Regions from separate parts of the Paenibacillus sp. V4I7 genome, predicted to be linked through region 2. Evidence: riboswitches for the same ligand, from Rfam matches in the RefSeq annotation. Region 2 holds a riboswitch; the other holds the start of a gene.
What was found. Region 2 has a riboswitch for cyclic di-AMP ahead of QFZ80_RS29125 (C40 family peptidase). Riboswitches for the same ligand answer to the same signal wherever they lie in the genome.
Positions count from the first base shown of each region.

Region 1 (7,883 bases), 5.0 Mb from region 2:
AACGCTCTGTTCTGCTTTAGCAAGGAGCTCTGCTGCCTTCTGAATGCCCGTGGATCCGCCAGATCGTTTCCATATATTTTCTCCATCCTGTAATAATCTCTGCCGTTGATTGACCTTTTAGATCAATTGGGGACGGAAACTCTTTGAGTGTCGCTATGGATCGCGGACAAGTCCAATCTTTAAACACCGAGGCATATAATCGACCCTGCCAAGAAGGCGCATACTCCGCATATCAAGAGTAACGACAGCAATCCTCGCATCATGAAACCATCACCTACCGTTTTCTTTTCATCATTTTTCCACACAGTTATCTTTATTAATCCCCATAGCGCAACAAAGGCCGCCGATCCATGCGCGTCGGCTGCCTTTGCGGTATTGTTGAAGTAACCCCGTTAGTTCAATCCACTTTTATTTTCAAATGACCCTTAAGAACATCCTGTTTTATAAATAAAGTCCTTACCAGTCCTCGTCAAATATGCTTCCTGAGCAACAATGCTATTCCGTCCACTGCACATGGCGCTGTTGCGTAAATCTTCCATCAGCTTAACCCCCTAGGCAGGTGTGCCTTCGATTTCGTTATATCCTCTTCAATGAGTCTCGTCGGGAATGAGATAATGTTCTTGTCATTTGGTTTTGACAAGAACATTATCCCATAAAACAAAAAAACCACGATTTACGCGGCAATTAATGAGATCATGTTCTTGTCACTCGACAAATATGATGCCGAATTGTTCTTGACTCGCTTGAAGTTGACGAGAATGACGACTATGCCCCACCCATAAAAACAGAAGCCGCCCTCAAAGGTTGTTATCGGACTTCCTTTGAGGGTGGCTTTTGGCCATCTACCTACGTTACATCTCTAAGAGTTACAGCATTCCAACACGAACGGATTGCACTACTGACGTCCTCACTGCTTAACTCAAAGATTCCCTGTAGATGGGCCTTCAACATATAAACAAATGTGCCGTAATGCATCTGCACCATCATTTTCGGATTCATCGGGATAAACAGCTTCTCCTGAATGGCTTCTTGATATAACTCGTTCATTGGCCCACACCATCCGCCGGTATAGACTTCTTGCTTTACCTCTTCGTAAATGTAAGGCGAGAACGAATACTGCTCAATAAATTGAAAGCCCTGAGGATATTGTTTACCCAATTCGATAACTCGATTCCAACCTAATTCAAACTTTTCACGAATCGTTGTGCCCTTCAGCAAGCCTCCTCGCACATACTCTCCGTTAAACGTAACAATGGCTTTGTACAATTCGTTAACGATATCTTCTTTACTTTTGAAATAATGATAAATATTCCCGGTCGATACACCAGACTCCTTGGCGATAAGCGCCATTGAGGTAGCCTGTAATTCCTTTCGGATGATGATGTTAAGTGTTGTTTCAAGGACAGCCTGCTGCACCTTGTTATAGTTCTCAAACATTAGGTTATCCCGCTCCCACCATAAGATCGAATGATCATTCTAATCTAACATACACCTCATACAATCCGTAGTCAAGATTGTCAGATCGACCTGGCGTTATGACGAAGCGTTTCATAATGGGCTTACATATAATTCTTAGCGATCGTCTCCAAATATTCTTCTATGGACACAGAATTTCTAAGCGCCATCAGATCATTGCCTGCTGTTCCGATGACAGTGCGAAATTTATTGCTCTCTCTAGTCGCCAAAGCGGCTATGGCATCCGTGATAATCTGAGGATCATCCAATGTAGAGCTGGATTCCGCATGATTCATTAAATTCTGCACTTTCGTCATCAGATTATCGTAATCATGTATGTTATCATCTCGGTTCCAAGTGATACTGTTCTTGAAATTATTTCCTGTAGAACCTCCCTGCTCGATCAATCTAAGCTCGATATTCAACGGCTTCAGTTCGTAATAAAGACCTTCCGTCAGTCCTTCCAAAGCAAATTTCGACATATTATAGAGAGATCCGAGCGGCACCGCTGTCGTGATTCCCATGAAAGAGCTAATATTGATGAACATGCCTCCGCCATTGGCTCTGAAATGTGGTATAAATTTACGAATGACATTGATCGGTCCTCGCGTATTAACGGCGAATTGCCAGTCGATCGCTTCCTCTTGGGCTAATTCCAACGAACCGTAAGTCCCCATACCTGCATTATTGATGACGACGTCGATCTTACCGAACGCGGCAATGGCTTGATCTACCGATGTTTGAACTTCATGTACATTGGTGACGTCCAGTTTGAAAATTTTGATATTATCGTAACCGGTAAGCTCCGTTTCTTTGTCGGGTGTACGCATGGTTGCAGCTACGTTCCAGCCCATTTCAGCAAACCGAATCGCCGTAAGTTTTCCCAAGCCTGAACTGGTTCCCGTAATAAAAACTGTTTTACTCATTGTTAATACCTCCAAATTATATATTGAACGTTCATTCTATTCCAATTAAATGGTTTAGATCGAATGTTCATTCTATTATGATACAAGATTCGTTTTCTGTCAAATACTTCAGTCGCACAGCGCTGCACCACAGAGGATGAAAATGGATAAAATCCGTCAATACTTCTACTACGGCTGGGTGAGGAGGGTCGATCAACTATGGTGCCTTAGAGCCTGTGGATGTTCATAAGGAATCCATTACTGCATGTACAATGACACCCGAAGGAAAGGAGATTCAAACGTTTTCTACTAAAACCGTATTTCTAATCTAGTTAATTGACTGGATTAAAAAGCATGGTTGTACCCACGTAGCTATGGAGAGTACAGGCGTATTCTGGAAGCCAATTGTTAACCTATTAGAAGCTGAAGATATTGAATTTTTAGTTGTAAACGCCCAGCATATGAAAGCTCTACCAGTGCTAGAGGGAGCAAACATCAAACTGGGCTCTGTAGTTTCAGATATTATGGGGGTCTCGTCTAAGGACATGCTTCACGCCATCGCAGACGGTGAAGAAGATCCTGAGAAACTAGCAAGCTTCGCTCGGCGCACTATGAAAAAGAAAAAAGATGAACTCGAACTCGCTCTTCGAGGTTACGTAAATCCTCATCAACGCATGATGCTTAAAACCATTTTAACCCACATTGACTTCCTCACCGAACAAATTGCGATATTAGATCAAGAGGTTGCCCAGAGAGTTATCTCAGATCAGGAAGACATAGAGCGATTAGATTCTATACCTGGAATTGCAACTCGAATGGCTGAACAAATCTTAGCTGAAATAGGAACAAACATTAAAAACCAGTTTCCAAGTGCGGCTCATTTCTGTTCTTGGGCAGCTCTCGTACCAGGACATAATGAGAGTGCAGGCAAACGGAAGTCTTCTAAGGAAAAAAAAGGAAACAAATATTTAAAATCTGCATTAACAGAAGCCGCACATTCCGTAGGTGCCTCCAAAAACTATCTTGGTGCTATGTATAGGCGAACATTAGCACGAAAAGGCAGGAAAAGAGCAGCTATTGTTGTAGCCCATGCCATGCTAAGAATCGCTTATTATCTGCTGACAAAAAAAGACATGTATGTAGACTTAGGTGAAGATTATTATGATAAGCAAAAACTTGGAGCTATTGTACGGAACTCAGTTCGAAGACTTGAAACCTTAGGCTACAACGTTTAAAAAATGAATGAGCCGCGTCTTCTTTAGTGCTGTTCTTTTTCTTCGACTGCCAGATTTTTAATTTTTATGGTAGTTTAATGAAAAAAGCAGGCTGCCTGCCTGCCTGCCGTATTTCAAGTATCGTTTTCTGTTAGTTGAATTAAGAATTAAATGTGAGTGACTTCCATAACAAACGAACAAAAAAGTTGGTTATGATGGGCTTAATGTAGAATCAGCAACCGAATAATATATAGAAGCAGCTTTATCTTTCAACGAAGCTCATATAATACTGCTTCTAATGTACTCTCTGAGGCAAGGATACGGACCACCAAAAATATGAGCCATGGTTACGATAAATTTGTGATGTTCCTCCAAAATTTTCAGGGGAATGCCGATGCGATTGGCTAGTAATTGTTGATCCGCTAATTCCCTTTCCAAACTTAGTTGGTTTAGTAAGTCATTGTTTTGTCCGACCGTTTTGCTTATTTCCAATAAAGTCTGTGTTACGACGCCTGATGGCCGATACGCCAAATTGGAAAATTCAATGTCGAACTCCTCCAACCGTAGCTTTAAGTGAAGAATCTCTTCTTGACGTTGTACAGAAATGTTTGATCTTTTCGATTGAAAAAGGTTCTTCACCTCTTTGGTTACTCTCTTAAGAAGCATGTCTAATTCCTCCTTTTTTCTCTTGTACGAAAAAAGGAAGCGAGGGAATAGAGCCCTAAAAATAAAGGACCCATTAATGTTTCTATCATTTTTTCTTTCTACGCTGACGAAGTTAGCTGACGGATTCGGGTTGAAAGTTAACCCTAACACTCAAAAAAGTGTACTCACCCCAGAAAACTTGGTTCCCCCGCTTCTTTAATCTAAAGAATTAAGCGTAGTATGATTCATTCTTATTTTATCAATTTACCCCAATACAAATTTAGAAACAATAGTAATATTTACTTATATTTTTATGTCTATTTTCAACTAATAGTTCAATTTTACTGTGGTTAACGCAGCAAGGCCACCGATCATCGGCAGTTCTAATAAAGTTTCTTCTTCCATAAATTTTTCTAATTTTTCCATATCAAGATTAAAAAAACCGCTTGCGTTGTTCGTGAATATTGCTAGGAATTTCACCAAGCCAATGGGCTGGTTAAAGTTCATCGTCTTACATAATTGACCAATTTGAATTCCTAGGTTATATGGTGAAATATTAATACCTACCTGATAAAAAAGCCTATCGAATATTTCTATTGAACCGTGGACAATCACGGTAGGACCATTATTATATTTACTCCATTCAATTTCATTCGGGATGGTCTTGTCATGCATCGTTTGGAGAGCAACACTTTTTAGTTTGCTTACATAATTATCAAATTCCATATTAGATAATAAATCTTCAAAGCGAGCAATATCATGATAATGCACTGAAAAGCATCTTTCAATTGATATCCATTCTTGAAATAACTCAGAATTTAGAATCAAAATTTGTGTTTCTGTTGGGCTTAACCCTTTTTTCAAAATCAATAGCCATTCCATCAATTTTATTTACATGGGCCCAGTCTGAATCAAATTTCTCTTGCAAAGACAAAACTCCCCTTCCAACTACCTATTTTAAAATTGGAATTTATTCAGGTGTATGCTTGAAGCTTGCCCTAAACTTTCCATACTGTATTCTCTCAAAATAGTAACCTCCTAAAATTGGGGTTCACGGGAGAATGACGTTCCCTTCTCGCGCCGATAATGAGGCGAGCCATCTCCACGAATGAATGTGAGGCGCACCAACAAGAAGATCCCCATTTTACGGGGATCTTAATTCACATATGTTTATGTCGTCGGACGCGGTCCCTTGAACTTGTTGTCGGCATCAAGAACATATTTGTTCTTGATGGTTTCAGATTTATGGTTACGTTCTTGTCCCAACTCTGGAAAAGATAAATGCCCTTGTATAGCAACACAATTTGCATTTATAGCGATTGTTACTGTTCCACCTTGATCCAGCTTATCATCGGTTTGGAACCGCCTGCCTTGACGGCTTTCACGATGAGTTCACCGTCTGTCACAAGGATGCTGTCGAACGTTTTCGCTTCCTGTTTCGAACCAATGACATAACCGGTCAGTTTCGTTTCTCCATTGATGGTCAAATTCATTATTCGATCACTTGCTTTCCACGGATCGAAGAACCCGACGGTCACATTGTAAGTGCCGTTTGGAATCTGGAAGCGGTACGCAAGCCCCTTACCGTTGTCGTTCCCATCGTATTGGCGAATCGATTCGTAAGCGGCGGTCGGACTGCTGTGTGCCCAGGTCGATCCGTCATCGGCTTCGTAACCCCACTTGATACCTGTAACGGGATCACTGCCATACGGCTGCTCTTCCAGCGTTTGAAGCGAACCGAACATCTCACCGTCCTCCAATTGGAAAGGTGTTCCGTCACCTGCGTCAACATAGAAAAGCACTTTGCTGGCGTTCCCGATTGGTGTCACCTCTATCGGCTCTGACGCCGCCTCCTCTCCGCCTCGCTTAGCGATAACCGCAAACGAATAGGTGACGCCATTTTCCAATCCCGTTACGATCGTAGAACCCGGATTGGCCAATTTTTCTACGGATCCGGACTCGTTCCCAGTTGAGGGTGTGTACCTGATCACATACGAATCCGTGCCATCAACTTCGCTATATTGCAGCGCTACCTGCCGATCGCCTTCCTTCACCTGGTAGATTTCCGGCTTAGACTTAAAGTTATCAGTCTCACGAGCGATTTTTAAGTAGGAGAATTCCGCGTCAGCCCAACTGTGAAGACCAGCACGACCACTCGTGTAAACCGTGTCCATCAGGTCAAATACCCGATTCCCGTCGATAAAGGCCTGAATACGTTTCCCGTTCAGTCGAACCTCTAGTTGATAAAGCTCACCCAGCTTCGCAGTGAATGGAGCGGAAGCAGCCAAATTTTGACCGTCTCTGCGAATGAACAGCGCGCCGTTTTCGAAGCCGAACATGTATCCTTTCGCGTAGCTATTTCCGCGGAAAGCGATGCCCCAATCGGCTCCTGCCGTCGATTGTTTGGCAATCGCCGTAATTGTGCCATCGATCAGCTGCAATCCATTGACGCCGAGTTCCCCCTGGTTATCTCCTCCTGAAGCATGCTTCAAAAGGCCGTCTTTCATGAGCCAATTGCTAAGATCCTGTTGGTAGAGTGTCATGTCCATGTTCTCAAAATCGTCTTCTAAGCGAACATCCTCATCTTTCGGTGTCACCATCGTTTCCGTGAAACCAGCACCATTACCGCCTTTACCGATGGAGGACACACGAACGGCAACTGGCGATCCATTGGTTAAGCCATCCAATTCAATAGAGTTTTTATTGGTAGAAATGATCTGCGAGCCAGAAACAACCTGAACGTTGTAGCTGGTGGCACCTTCTACCGGAGTGAATTCAAGGTGCGCTTTGTTATCGCCCGGAATGGCAATGATTTTGCTAGGAGCCGGCACATCGGGCTTCACTTGAAATTGGGCCGATGAAGGACTGACATCCTGGCCGTCCACCGCTTCCACGACCCCGTAATAAGTTGTGCCGTTTACGAGCCCATCGACTTGAATCGTCCCGTTCGGCGTCCCGCTTACCACTTCTTTATCGTAATGGCCAAGCTGCGTTCCATATCGAACGCGATATGAGGGAACGCCTGTTTCAATGTCATAGATTGCCTTAAAGCCGCCGTCTGAACCCGTTGCCTTGACACCTATTGGGGCCAGCAGCTCCGGGGTGCCGTAAACCCGCTTCGAAGGCGGACCGAACCCGTTCTTGTTGCCGGCTCGGATGGTGACAAAATAGGGTTTGCCATTTTCCAAACCTTGAAGGACGAACGCATCATCGGACATCAGCGTCAACTTCTGTTCCCGGATATCGCTTTGCGCCCCGTATCTCACTTCATATTCATACGCGCCTTTCGGGGCGCTGAATTCGATTTTCAGCCCTTTATTCATAGGCTTTACGTTAACAATCTCTGGAGCTTCAGGCTTCTTGTCCTTAACCAGATCTCCGTTCAGCGTCACGACAGAACGGGCGGGAATGACAGTTTCGAACGTTCCATCCGTCTGAATCGGCGCATCCTGCCCTCGAGCAAGATCCCGGATGCCTGATGTGATATACGACTTCATAACAGAAATGGCGTCTTTCTCATCGAGCCCGCTTAATGAAAGCTTGATTCGTTTATCCTCCTGGCTGTCGTTGACGAAGACAGCCGTTACTGTTTTCTCTCCGTCATGCTTGTAAGCAGAACCTAGCAGCCCGCTCCGCGCTTGCTCATCCAACCCCGTAAGCGCGA
Region 1 covers NZ_JAUSZD010000002.1:1,227,412-1,235,294, reverse strand. The annotation lists gene QFZ80_RS07000 (TetR/AcrR family transcriptional regulator) at 847-1,437, opposite strand; gene QFZ80_RS06995 (SDR family oxidoreductase) at 1,560-2,381, opposite strand; partial or broken gene QFZ80_RS06990 (IS110 family transposase) at 2,573-3,595, shown strand; gene QFZ80_RS06985 (hypothetical protein) at 3,854-4,240, opposite strand; cyclic di-AMP (ydaO/yuaA leader) riboswitch at 4,326-4,465, opposite strand; gene QFZ80_RS06980 (hypothetical protein) at 4,547-5,083, opposite strand; gene QFZ80_RS06975 (glycoside hydrolase) at 5,542-7,883, opposite strand, start outside.
Region 1: linked by a shared signal. The riboswitch ahead of QFZ80_RS06985 (hypothetical protein) and the one ahead of QFZ80_RS29125 (C40 family peptidase) in region 2 are both predicted to bind cyclic di-AMP.

Region 2 (7,883 bases):
TGGGATTTGTCACAGTTGGAGCCGAACATCGCTGGTTACTATACGTTAGGCGGCAAACTTTACTCGATGCCGTTCAACACATCGAATCCGGTTCTTTATTATAACAAAGACTTGTTTAAAGCTGCCGGCCTTGATCCTGCGAAACCTCCAAAGACTTTCGAGGAATTGAAAGCTGCAGCTGACGCAATTACCAAAACTGGTAAAGCGACAGGAGCAAACTTTGCGATATACGGCTGGTTCATGGAGCAGCTTTTTGCCAACCAAGGCGCGGAATATGTAAACAACGGAAACGGTCGCAGCTCGATGGCAACCCAATCGCAAGTGAACTCGGAAGCTGGAGTAAAAGTGTTGACTTGGTGGAAAGACTTGGTGGACACTAAAGCTGCAAACAACCTGGGACGTAAGACCGACGATTCCAAGAAGGCATTTTCTGCTGGACAGGTGGGTATGATCTTAGAGTCCACTGCTCAAGTTAAAGGGCTTGTTGACAGCGCTAGCGGCAAATTCGAAGTTGGCACCGGTTTCTTGCCGAAGCCAGCAGATGCGAAAGAAGGCGGCGTAGTTGTCGGCGGAGCCAGCTTGTGGGTCATGAACAACCGATCGGATGACGAGCAAAAATCGACTTGGGATTTCATCAAATTCTTGACTTCACCTAAAGAGCAGGCCTACTGGCACGTGAACACTGGATACTTCCCGATTACTAAAAAAGCTTATGACGAAGATATTGTAAAGGAAAACCTGAAAAAATTCCCTCAATTCCAGACCGCCATTGATCAACTGCACCAAACGAAGATGAACCCAGCAACGCAAGGCGCGGTAATGGGGGTATTCCCTGAAGCAAGACAAATTGTTGAAGGGGCGATCGAAGAAGTGCTCAACAACAAGAAGTCGCCGAAGGAAGCATTGGATGCAGCGGAAAAAGAGATCACTTCGAAGATTCAAACTTACAACAAAACAGTCAAATAATTATGTAAAAAGGCTTGAGTCCACTAGCCTGAAAGGAAATAGGAATGCTAAGTAATAAACCAATGATTATTGCACATCGTGGGGCCAAAGGAATGGCTCCAGAAAATACGCTCGCTGCTTTCAGGCTTGGGTTAAGCCAGGGATGCGAAGGGATTGAGCTTGACGTACATTTGACCGCCGATGATGAAATTGTCGTTTGTCATGATATGACGTTGGATCGGACTACAGACGGGAAAGGCCTGATAGCGGAGAAAAGCTTATCGGAAATCAAAACCTATGATGCTGGTTTCTGGTTTGGCAATGAGTTCAAAGGGGAGACCGTTCCTACTTTAGACGAAGTCTTTGATCTAGTACCTGAAAGCATTATGATTAACGTGGAAGTTAAATATGCATACGAAGGCAGAATGGAGCGTAAGTTAGTTGAATTTCTACGCAGACGTCACCGTTTAAATCATGTCATCGTTTCATCTTTCGACCATAAGTGTGTCAGAAGGATCAAGCAAATGGAATCGGAAGCCAAGATCGGTCTTTTGTATCAATCTAAATTGCTTGATCCTACCGCATACGCGCGAAGTTTTGATGTCGAGGTGTACTCGCTTCATCCGTACTTTCAAATGCTGGATGCCGAGGATGTGCTGAAGGCTACAGAGAGCGGGCTTTATGTCTACCCTTATACGGCAAATGAAGTCAATGATCTGCTGCATCTAACTGGGTTTGGGGTTTCGGGTATCATTACGGACTTCCCTGGAAGATTAAAAGATTTGTTGCATACGCAGGATTCCAAGTGAAAAAAAATCTATGCGTAAAGCCCCGGTTTCCGGGGCTTTACCTTTCATTTTATCTTTAGGAATGGGGACATGAAATGAGTCTTCTTGTTTTGGAGAAACTAGGGATGGCGCTGTTATTAGGTCTGTTGATCGGGATTGACCGTCAACTCAAGCATAAACCATTGGGTATGAAAACGAGTATGGTGATTTCAGTGGCGAGCTGCTTAATCACTATTGTATCGATAGGAGCCGTTCAAAAGTACTCCATCCCCGGATATACGAATATGGATCCTATGAGGCTAGCTGCTCAAATCATAAGCGGAGTAGGTTTTATCGGGGCCGGCGTTATTTTAAGACGAAGTAATGAGATTATTTCGGGACTTACGACAGCGGCCTTGGTATGGGCAGCATCCGCTCTAGGCATCGCAACGGGAGCAGGTTTTTTTCAAGAGGCGACTATGGCTGTCATTCTCATTATTTTCGCTATCAATCTGTTTCCGATTTTTATCAAGCTGCTTGGCCCGCAAAAACTGAGGGAGAAGGACTTGGCGATCAATATTATATTCAGTCCTGAAGGGGACATGTCTACACTTATTGATCAAATCAGCGCAGAATACATGAAGGTGAAGCATATCAAAATCAAGGACTTGAACGAGAACCAACAAATTCAGTTGGTCATTTCCACGGCAGACAAACATCGTACGACAACTGTTTATACCAAAATCAAGAAGATCGAATATGTGCTAGCTGCCGAAGTTGAAACGATAAGCAATTAGTACGAAAGAATTTCATGTGGAAACTATTACCACTATGCAAAAGTTGAAATTAATAGTCTAACTATGCTAGTCTAACATAGACAAAAAATGCCGAATCTCGGAGCAGCAAAAGCTCCGGGTACGGGGGACTTCTTTACTTGGGGTGAATGAATGCTCAGCTTTTTAGAAACTGAGCGCGCTAGGGAAACCTCTTCCCGAACCCGTCAACTAACCTCGGAGGCTTCAAGGAGGCAAAATTTTTGAAATATTTCACAAAAAGCTTTATTTGTTCATGCGCACTTGTTTGTGCGGCAGTATCTCTGTTTTCCGCTCCCTCGGTTCAAGCCGCATCATCAACATCCACTGTGAAAGTCCAAGTCAACGATGAGTTGATTAAGTTCCCAGAAGTACAGCCATTTATTGACAATGCAGGAACGCTGCAAGTTCCACTACGAGTGCTATCTGAGAAATTGGGTTATCAAGTAGGCTGGGCTAGGCAAGAAAACGACATAGTGGTTACGTTGATGAACAAGCAGCAGACGATTCAACTGACAACCGACGAGAAGCAAGCGATCGTGAACAGCAAGACGATTAGTCTGGAAAGCAGTCCGACGCTTTATCAAGGTAATACGTATGTACCCTTGCGTTTCATTACTGAAACATTTGGTTCTCCAATTGAATGGAATGAAGTGAATCGTATCGCGATTGTGAATGTCGATGGCAAGTCGCACAAGCCGGCCTGGATTGCACCGCCACCAACGCCAGTCCTAGCCTCAGCTCCAAAGGTCGCAGCGGTAGCTAAACCATCCGTGTCTGATCAAATCGTGCAAACAGCAAATACGTTCATGGGTACGCCATACGTTTGGGGAGGCACAACACCCAGAGGGTTTGATTGTTCCGGATTTGTGCGCTATTTGTACGAAGCTAAAGGCATTGATCTACCCAGAACTTCGGTTCAAATGTATGATCAAGCCGGAACTAGAGTTACGGACTTGAAGGTTGGAGATCTTGTGTTTTTTGCAGCAGGCAGTGTAAATCACGTGGGTATTTATCTGGGGAATGATCAATTCATTTCAGCAACAACGTCTAGAGGTGTAACGATAGATAGTCTCGCCAGTTCCTACTGGGGATCCAGATATGTGGGAGCCAAAAGAGTTCTGTAATTCAGCCATGTGGTGAAAAAGGTTAAATCATCGGGCATTTGTTCTCTATGAATCTTTCGAATGAAAGCATAGAAGGCAAATGTTCTTTTTTTTACGCGAAATATTGCGATTTTTATCGAAATTTTATGGTTTTTAGCCTATAATGAAGAAATGTTTGGAAGAAAGCAGGTGACACGAACGGCATGCAATTAAGTGTCTGGAAAAGTTGGTTTTATAAAAAAAGACATTCGAATAAAGCAAATAGCATGTATATCGTGGAACAAGGTCCTGCCATACCAGAAGAGATTCGGGGAGTCATTGATCGATTTTTTCTTACGTATAATCATTTCAAAGGGGCAAGAAGCCTACAGACGGATACGTTTATAAAAGAAGTCTTTTACGCAACGAAACAGGATCCGAAGGATCAAAGGACAATAGAAGAGATGGAAGCCTATATTCAGCAGAAAAACGTGCATCGCTTGCGATTAAAATCCTTTGTTGTCGATGAGTATCTTCGTATAGGCGAGAAGGTTTGCATGATTGGTGTGACGAGGGAATTCAGTAATAATCAGAGAAATCGCGTGCTTTATTTTCTAATAAAAGAGGATCAGTCTTGGCGCTTTCATCATATCGCAAGGTCTCACCATGGGACTGTTCTAGATAAGTTTCAAGTGAATGAGCAAACGGGGTTCGTAGTTGGAAATGAGAAAGCCGCTCTCCTCTTTCTGACACACTCCGGATCTGCCGATGCATCCACCTTTATATTGGGTGATTATGTGCATGTGGAAGGCTATTTGGAAGTGGAGCAAGAGGTGAGCAGCCAACTGTATTACCGTATTGTACGAATGAATCGCGTGCACTAAAAGCGAAGTGAAACCCGGTAAAGCTGCGGATCCCACTGGATCTGTCCGCCTAAGGATTCAATAATGGCTCGTAAGGGCATATAAATATGACCATCTATTATGGTAGGTGCTTCAGGGAGTAGGACCGATTGCCCATTCACAGTCATCACGGAAAGATCTGGCCGAAGCTGAAGATTAGTAGAGCCATGATGAACGGTTAATGTACGGGTTGTCCCGTTCCAATCGAATTTGGCTCCGATTCTTTCTAGAATGCCCCGAAAGGGTACCATACTTGTTTCTTGCAATAAATACCCTCGGAACTCATGCACGAATTGTCCATTTACCTCCAATTGGATTTGTGGATGATCTAGACGTTCCACGACAAGTGCATTGCTCAGCGCCCGACCCGGACTTCGCAGCATGGAGCCGTTCGCATACAGAGATGAACTTGCACCACCATCCATATTCATCGCATCCGTTAAACCTAGCTTTAGAAGAACCTGTGCCATATCCGCCATCGTAGCTGCGGAGAGTGTCCCCATGACGAACTGATGGGAAGCGTCTAACCCAATGAAGCTGCGTACGTTCGCACTCGTTGTGATTTTGGGATCGGTAAAGCCATCGCGTTTGACATCTAGATCAACAGCGCCATTGGTAAGCAGATGCGGTCCTGCGCCGATAGAAGCATCAACCGCCGCAAGAGTAGAGCTTGCTCCGGTATCTTGATTATGGAGAGATGATGTCAGCTTCACTGTATCGCCAATATGGATATTCGGCAGCACGTAGGTCTTATTGTTGGCACTATTTCCGAGTAGGAACACCTGCCCATCTTCGGGAATATCGACACTCTGCGTCGTAACATCTGTAACTTTGCCCTCGCGAAGGACAACTTTGGTTGAGTTAGGAAAGCCGATCGTCGGCCCAAAAGCGCGGGTGTACCAGACGACTTGATCATTGGCGGAATCCCCGTAATATTTGTTCACACCCCAAGCAGTGAATGTGTAGGCTTTGCTCTGATGAGTAACGCTTATTTGGTGTTCGGTTTGGATTCGTTGTAAGCTGGCTGTTTTGTCGGCGTGAACGAGAAAGGCAGGATTAACGCCTGAGTGCATGATTTCGCCGGAGCCGATGAGTAAACCATTCGGGTAGCGCTGGGTATCATCTTTTTCATAGGCGTCAAAGAAAGTCCCATTGATCCCTGCAATCGCATGGTTCCTCGTTAACATGGAGGAGAAGGACTCATCATGACCGATGCCGCCTTCAGCCGTTACAGGCTTAACGCGCAAGTAGGGATCAGTGAGATCCACTGTGACCCATTGTACAGTAAACGACTTGCCATTATGAGCAATCGTTCGGCTTTGTGTTTGAACGGTACCTTGTGCTGAAGTAGATGCTGGGAAGATAACGGCTGCTGAAAGCAGGCTGCTGAGCATCACGGCGTAAGTAAGAGTGCGGAAACGAGCAAGAGGCATGGCAGCTATCATCCTTTCTGAATTTACTTCTTTTTTAATTCGCGCAGGGAGTAGAACGTTCCTCTCCAATTGATGCCACCTTGTTTCCAAGTTAGCCAAACGGAGCGGACAATCGTATAGAGGAGTAGGGAAGCGCTGATAGGGAGCAGGAAAGCTTCATCTCCGCGTTTGCTCATGAGGCGGAACATTAGCTTGCGGTATAGCCATATTTGTAAAATGACAGCGACAGCATAGACGGCACCTCTCCAGTCCCAAAGGAAGATAAGACCGAGCCAAGGGAATATAAAAAAGATAAGCTGACCCAGACAAGCGAGTAAAGCAATGGTGTAGCTGTAGCGAAAGCCGGAGAAAAGGTTTTTCTCCAGACCGATGATCGCTTCCTTGAGGGAGCGGTACCATTCGACTTGAAGGATGTGCTTGCCGGACAGAACCTTCTGCCTAAATCCAGCTCGTTTGAGGGAGATGCCTAATTGAAGGTCATCATCAGGTCTTAGGGCGATCGATTTGTGCGTGCCTATCGCTTCATACGCGCTGCGACTAACCATGTTGAAGGCTCCAATTCCGATACCTGGTTCACGGGCGCTGTCAAGATTGGCACGCCACGGGCGAACGAATAAAGAAAAAGAGAAGAGGAAGAAATGAACGAAACCTCTGAGCAATGTGCTTCGCGCAACCATGTTAGGGGTCAGCGTGAGATGCTGTACGTCATGTTCCTTCATATAAGCAACGCTATCTGAAATTGTTCCAGGTGCAAAGATGATATCCGCATCTGTAAAAAGTAAATATTGGCCTCTCGCTTGCTGATACCCTTGGTAGAGGGCATGGTTTTTGCCAAGCCAGCCTTCAGGCAGAGAAGTGATGTGAATGATTTGCAGCGGTGTGTGAATATCCGTTTTGCGCTGTGACCATTTCCGCAGCTCTTCGAGCCGGACGCCGGTAGCGTCCTGAGAGCGGTCATTGACGGCGATGATCTCGAGGCGCGGATAATTTTGCGAGAGAAGGTGACGGACGGTTTCTAGGATGGTACTCTCCTCTTCTTTGGCGGCGATAATGACCGAAACGAGTGGAGGCTTGTCCGGGAGCTTCGTGGATTTGGGCAGAGAATACAGTAGATGTATGCCTTTAAGCACATCGAAAGTGATATAAAGCCAATAGAGGAGGGTCAGGATCGCGATCATTCCTAGGGTGGACATGGTGTACCTCCTTGTGAAAGAATAGAAGTTGACCGCATTATATCATTCATCAGGAGTGAGGGGAAATTTTGCTGAATGCGTGTTAAGGGAGGATCAGATGGGGGAAGAACGGATTGAACCGCGGGAGCAGTATTGGAAAAAGATGAATGGCGAACAGTTGGCCATCTTTCTCAAAGCGATTGGGAAAAAGTCGGTGATGAAGCCGGATAAGTTGGCTTTTGTATGTATAGGAACAGATCGATCTACAGGTGATTCACTGGGCCCGCTTGTAGGGAGCAGACTTATGGAACTCGGGTATCCGCATGTAATAGGAACACTTGAAGCGCCTTGTGATGCTAGTAACATAGCAGCGCGCTTACGGGAAATTCCACATGGCTGTGTGGTGATTGCGATTGATGCTTGTTTGGGTCAAAAGCTGTCTGTGGGCATGTATCAGGTGTCTAATCAGCCATTGGCTCCGGGGAAGTCAGTTGGGAAGGTGCTGCCTCAGGTTGGGGATTATACGATCGCCGCTATCGTCAATGCAGACGGTCCAAGACAGTATAGTGTTCTACAAACGACATCGCTGTACAGCGTGTTGAAGATGGCAGATGAAGTGACGAAAGCAATCGAGCATGCTTTTCCTATTTAGAAGGCAGCTTAGGGTAGAACGGAGAGATGAATAGTGGGACCAGGCGGTATGGGGCGACTTTCCGATAGGAATCGGCCTAAAGCGAAGTTAAAGGATGTTTCGGTAAAAAGGATTT
Region 2 covers NZ_JAUSZD010000002.1:6,220,229-6,228,111, reverse strand. The annotation lists gene QFZ80_RS29140 (ABC transporter substrate-binding protein) at 1-966, shown strand, start outside; gene QFZ80_RS29135 (glycerophosphodiester phosphodiesterase) at 1,011-1,754, shown strand; gene QFZ80_RS29130 (MgtC/SapB family protein) at 1,829-2,509, shown strand; cyclic di-AMP (ydaO/yuaA leader) riboswitch at 2,588-2,746, shown strand; gene QFZ80_RS29125 (C40 family peptidase) at 2,749-3,651, shown strand; gene QFZ80_RS29120 (hypothetical protein) at 3,834-4,493, shown strand; gene QFZ80_RS29115 (stalk domain-containing protein) at 4,490-6,013, opposite strand; gene QFZ80_RS29110 (glycosyltransferase family 2 protein) at 5,968-7,137, opposite strand; gene yyaC (spore protease YyaC) at 7,235-7,768, shown strand.